DNA from 2 places in the Coprobacter tertius genome. Region 1 is predicted to be linked to the other one. Evidence: riboswitches for the same ligand, from Rfam matches in the RefSeq annotation. Region 1 holds a riboswitch; the other holds the start of a gene.
The links. A riboswitch is a leader RNA that binds a small molecule or an ion and turns the genes downstream of it on or off. The one in region 1 is predicted to bind cobalamin.
Positions count from the first base shown of each region.

Region 2: linked by a shared signal. The riboswitch ahead of NMU02_RS09600 (YncE family protein) and the one ahead of NMU02_RS10270 (DUF5074 domain-containing protein) in region 1 are both predicted to bind cobalamin.

Region 1 covers NZ_JANDHW010000010.1:9,312-12,495, forward strand. Annotated here, with positions in the region: gene NMU02_RS10270 (DUF5074 domain-containing protein) at 1-1,161, opposite strand, end outside; cobalamin riboswitch at 1,303-1,500, opposite strand; gene NMU02_RS10275 (DUF5074 domain-containing protein) at 1,497-3,184, opposite strand, start outside.
Region 2 covers NZ_JANDHW010000008.1:132,696-135,879, forward strand. Annotated here, with positions in the region: gene thrC (threonine synthase) at 1-305, shown strand, start outside; gene NMU02_RS09590 (hypothetical protein) at 373-600, opposite strand; gene NMU02_RS09595 (response regulator transcription factor) at 599-1,240, shown strand; cobalamin riboswitch at 1,284-1,486, shown strand; gene NMU02_RS09600 (YncE family protein) at 1,622-2,674, shown strand; gene NMU02_RS09605 (ABC transporter substrate-binding protein) at 2,766-3,184, shown strand, end outside.

The DNA of each region.
Region 1 (3,184 bases):
TCCGGTGATAATGTTTCCGATTTGTAGGTTTGCAATATCGAAAAGATAAATTCCCTTCGTGGTAGATACGTAACCGGTATTATCATCGACTCCGACAAAGGCTCGTCCGTCACCATCACCTACCGTTTCGAATTGTGCGAGAGATTTTAGTGTAGAAGCTTTGGCTACAGTGAGCCTGCCTCCGGTGATTTCAGAACTGTTGTCTTTAGCTTGTTTCGATACGATAAACACTTTATTTGCATATATAGTTCCGAACTGGCTGGTACAACCTAATTCTTTTCCCGGGTTTTCTCTTCTAAAGACACGATCGTTCCACTTTCCATCAGCATCGAGAAAATTGATGGTACTGTTTGAATGTCCGAACCAATCTTCGTTTAAGAGAAACATTCCCTGTTTATAGTCGATCGGTTTTTCGTCTTCGGGAACTGCCGGTGCCGGGGTAAATTTACTGCATACCGATTCGTCCGTAATAAATGAAAAATTAATGGAGGGTACCCATAAATCCCAGCTTCCGTCAACCAGAAAACGACTCGATGCCCCGATATTTGAATTTTCAAAAATCTTAGTTTCGTTATCTCTATAGCGATAATTCCAAAATCCTTTGCTGAGCCATCCGCTGAAAAAATAGTCGTTGGGATCGGCCGCTTCATAGTCATCGAAATCATACCCCGAGGTATTAAAAACCCCTTGTTCCAGTTCCACCTTAGTGATACCGTTTCTGATCAGTGCGACTTCTCCTTTTTTGTCGGCATCATAACCGATTCCACCTACCGCCATGCCGTATTGCGTACCGGGAAGGCCTAAAATATAGAAGCGCGGGTCGGCTTTGGCAATAGCTTCTATCATATTCGCACCGGTAGCTTCACCATCCCAGCGATATCCCCATACTAAGGCGACGGTATCGACTTTTTCACCTTTGTCGATAAACCATTGTACGACTAATGCGGCTCTTTTTGCACCTTTTCCGGTCCAGTTCTCGATTTTGTCCATTGTAAACGAGAGGTCGGTCTGTCCTTTTAAATTTCCGGGTTTCTTCACCGGAGTTTGTGTCTTTACCCTACTAAAGTCATACGGATGACCTTGTACGGTAGTTGGCGTTTGTTGAGCCTGTAATCCGATACAGAGCAAGAATGAAGCCAACAAAAAGTAGATTTTTTTCATGTTCTTTTTTTAGTTTAATAATATAATTTAGTTATGGCTTTTCTTATATAAGCATCGTAGGGAAGAGCCCGAAGAACATGAAATATCTTATTCCGAATAAAATATGGGATGTTCAACAATAGCTCTTTCCTCGAAAGCTGTTGATGAATAAGCATACAGGCAGGTCTTCTGACTTATTTCCGCAACTGGTCTGCCTTCCCGGGAATTTTCCCAGTGGCATTTTTGACTCGGTGCATTTTAATGAAATTTACAGCAGCGGGACTGTTCGGGATTTTCACCCGATTCCCTATTATTCTTCCTTTCCTCCGAAAGTACAGAACCTGTTGCCTTATTATTTATTTTTTAATAAACATACTTCGGGTTGTTTCTTTAGTTCCCGAAATGTATATCTGATATATACCGGCCGGTAATTCCGATATGATGATTTGGTTATCTTCAGAGGTAATCTGCATTACTTTTAGCAGTCGACCGCTGATATCGAAAATACGTACTGTTTTATCTGTATTTGTTTTTATATACAGATAATCCGTTGCCGGATTTGGGTAAACGATTACTTTTTCTATGCCGTTTGCATCGATACCGTCGGTAAGTTCTATCGCTTCTACCGGTATGTTGTGGGTGAGTATTTTCCCATTAGAGTTGAATTTAAGAGTTACTTCTCCGGAGTAGTTTCCACCTGTTTTAGAGGAAACTGTCAGATAACCGTTTTTTATCGTTGCATTGATTTTTTCCACCGGATCGATTTCGGTTATGGTCGTGACGATGGCTGCGTCGAGATTGTCTTCATCAGTGACCAATCCTTGCAGAGATATTTTGAACAAAGGATTTTCATTCGTTAAAATTATTTTCGAAGGGAAATCGGCTGATAATACCGGTAGTTCGTTATCGGGAAAAACAGGCATAGCCGGAAACCAGTAATTCTCGATCATTTCATATTCCTGAATATTTCCGGTGGAAGGGGTCAGTCTTACGGTTTCGTATATTTGACTTTGATTTCCGCGATAAAGAGATATATACAAATCATCGGATTCAGGATCGATGCGGAAACCGGTACCGTAGATAATCCAGTCTCCTAACTTCGAAGCGTCGAATACTTCTGTAATGCTCTCGGTCGCGATATCGAAACAGTATATTTTTTGAGCGTTGAACATGCCCGATCCGTTATTTCTCCAGTATAATTTATTTTCTCTTGCACTTGCACAAAATCCGTCAGCAGTCCAGGCATACCAAGAATTGGGAATCGCCGTTTCATCAGTAAGGGCGATATCTTTAATTTCGAGAGTGTAAGGATCGAGTTTTTTCAGGATCGGTACAGGGTTGGCATTACCTATCAGGTTCGATTTATCGCAAACGCTAATCCAGAGATTGCCGTCGAGGCTCAGAATAATCGATCCGTAATGTCCTTTGATAATCGTTTCTATTTTGTTTGTCGTGGCATCGATAACTAAAATACCTTCAGATTGGTGAACGGCAAAAACCCGATTTTCTACTCGTAACATATTCCCTATCTGGTTAGAATACGTATTTGTAGCACTTCCTCCGGTACCTTCTATGACCGGGCCGATTTCCAGATTATCTATATCGAATAAATATATGCCGTTACTGGTACCGATATAACCGGTATGTTCATTTACTCCCAAGAAGGCTCGGCTATCGGCAATAGATTTATTTTCGCTATCGGTAGCGATTTTTTCGAACGATTTCAGGCATTTCATGGTAACAGCATCGCATACAACTAATCGGGAACCGGTTATGGCTGCTCCGGGGTCTTTTTCTTGTTTAGATAAAATGTACATTTTCCCTCCGTATATGGTGGCGAATTGCGATGTACAACCCAGTTCCTGACCTGGATTTTCTTTTTGGAAAATACGGTAGTAAAAATCTCCGTCGTCAGTCAAAAAGTTAATTGTGCCGTTTTGATGTCCATACCAGTCTTCGTTCAGAATAAATACACCTTGCGTATAGTTTTCACTGATATCGCTTTCTTTTAACGGAATATTTTTCCCGGCGAATATCAGTCGGG
Region 2 (3,184 bases), on a different contig from region 1:
GCTACAGTTATACCGATGAAGAAATCATGAAAACTGTTGCCGAAACCTACCGGGAAACAGGTTATTTGCTCGACCCACACGGAGCATGCGGATATCAGGCTCTTATAGACGGATTATGTCCGGACGAAACAGGCATTTTCCTGGAAACAGCTCATCCGGCAAAATTTCTCGATACAGTAGAAAATATTATCGATGATAAAATCACCGTGCCTATAAAATTACAGGAATTTATGCAAGGAGAGAAAAAAAGTATCGAACTTACTACGGATTTTATACCCTTTAAAAAATTTCTGCTCAGCAGATAACAAACTTTATCAACAGGTTATCGACAATTCTCGTTAACTTGTTGATAATGGTTAAACCGAATAATCCTCAACGATTAAGAATACGGTTACGGGCATTATCAGCCTTACAGGCTTTTGATTTTCCAACCCTTTTACCAGACGGAGATTTATGATTTCTTCCCGATGAAATCTTTTTCCCTGCGTTTTTATGATGACGACCGTTTTGTTTCAATCTATTAGTTTTTATTACCAAACACAAAGATATGAAATAAGGAAAATAACACAATATGTCCCATAAAGAATCAACACCATTCATGAAAACAATTATTCTGGCCGACAACCAGGCTATCAGCCGAGAAGGATTGAGGCATCTGATTGCAGAAATACTTCCCGATATAATACCATCGGAAAGTAATAGCAAAAAAGAATTACTCTCACTTTTATCTTCTCAACCCGAGGCAACCGTGATACTCGATTATACACTTTTCGATTTTTCGGGACCAGAAGAACTTATTAATATATGCGAACGATATACCGATTCTTCTTGGCTGTTATTTTCGGACGAACTAAGTGACGATTTCATCAACCGCATCGTAATAAACCACCGTTTCGGTTTTCTGCTTAAAGACTGTTCTAAAGAAGAGATATTGCTGGGATTGCAAAAGACTCTTTCAGGACATCGCTATATCTGTAACGAAATAAGCAATCAACTAATATCGAAAAACAATACGAGCATTCGGGCAGAACGGCTTACTGCAACCGAGACAGAAATACTGAAACAAATCGCTCTCGGCAATTCTACCAAAGAAATCGCAACCATACGACATCTGAGTTTTCATACGGTTAATACTCACCGGAAAAATATTTTCAGGAAAATAAATGTAAATAACATGCATGAGGCTACTAAATACGCCATGAGAGCCGGCATTATCGATATTGCCGAATATTGTATATAAACCTAATATTCAGGATTCATTGTCTTTCCAATAAAATAGCTTATATTTGTCAGCGATTTAAGGTGAGGATTTGTCGTAACGACAATTATCCTAAAAGGGAATCCGGTGAAAGTCCGGAACTGTACCCGCAGCTGTGATCTTCTAAAAAAGTATCGAAGCCCTGCTTAAGCCACTGCCGTAATACCGGTGGGAAGGTTCTTTCGATATGAAGACAGTCAGAAAACCTGCCTGAAAATCATTACTGATTCGAGACTTCGGGTAAAGGTCGGGAATAGGAGGTCACAACGTATTAAATACGTTTAAAAAACACATTTTATAACTTCCTTTCTTCATATTTTATCCGATCTTCTTTAATAAAAAACTAATTAACGGATAAAAGATATGAAAAAAAACAGACTCTCTTTATTATTTTTTTATTTGACATTAACATTCGCTTTTACTTCATGCAGCGATGACGAACCCAAACCCGAACCTTCAGAAAAACCTTTCGCAGGAATATACGTACTTAATACGGGAAGTTATCCGGCTAATAACTCCAATCTCTTTTTTTACAATTCCAATACGCAGATAGCCACAAAAGACATTTTTAACGCCGTAAACAACCAAGCTCTCGGAAAAACGGGAAACAACATGATCGTATACGGATCGAAAATGTATATTGCCATGACCGACCAGAATGCCATATACGTGACCGACCGAAAAAGTAAATTGTTGAAAACGATCGAAACATTAGAGAAACCTCGTTACTTCACCTCGGACAACGGAAAAGTTTACGTATCTTCTTTTACCGGCGTAGTAGCTTGTATCGATACAACGGAAATGCAGATTAAAAAGGAAATCCCAGTAGGGAAATATCCCGAACAAATTGTAATTTCCAATAATAAACTTTATGTGGCAAACTCGGATTACACATACGATCAAAGTCAGAAAACCGTATCGGTTGTCGACCTGACTAACGATACGGAAAATAAAATTGAAGTGGCCGTTAATCCGGCATACCTGGCTAAGAACAGTGCCGGAAACATTTATGTACTCGCTTTGGGTAATTTCTATGCGAACATTCCCGCCGCATTATATAAGATCGATGCATCGAACAATGTAACACCGATGAATATCACCGCTACGGAAATGACAATATGCAACGACAAACTTTACTTACTGAATACCGTTTACGATGAAACCGGATCTTCTTCTACGATCACCGTATTCGACACTCGAACCGATGCGGTAATACCTAACGCCTTTATCAAAGATTATTCCGTATTCAGTTCATCTCCTTATAAACTGAGTGCCGATGAAGTGTCCGGCGACATTTATATAACTTCACAAGGAACAGAAGGAGGAGAAGTATATATCTTCGACAGTAACGGGAATTTGAAAAAGAAAATGAGTACCGGTGGCGATTATCCCGTTTGTACGGTCAACGTCAGATGACTTGAATAAAAAATTTAAAATTCAAGATTAATATAAATCGGATTCTAAGTCACGAGAATTACCCAGATTTCCTAACTAAATGATTTACAACATGAAAAAATTAATCCTTCATTGGCCTGTCTTTATTCTTTTGGTCTTGTCATTATCGTGTCAAAACAAAAAAACAACTGAGAATGAGACGACTGCAGCCGGTACACATCTTTCATATGCAGAAGGGTTTAAAGTAAACCGGGGAGAAGGATATACCGAAGTGATTGTAAATGACCCATGGAAACCCGGACACATATTGCACCGTTATATTCTCGTACCACGGGAGAAGGATTTACCTGAAACTCTACCGGAAGGGACCTTGATTAGAACCCCACTCGAACGAGTATCGGTATTCTCTTCGGTACATTGCAGCCTGCTCGATGAATTAGGCGCTATCGAGAAAATAACCGGCGTATGCGACTCGAAATACATCGCTATTCCTTACATACAAAACGGATTAAGTATCGGTAGTATTTCCGA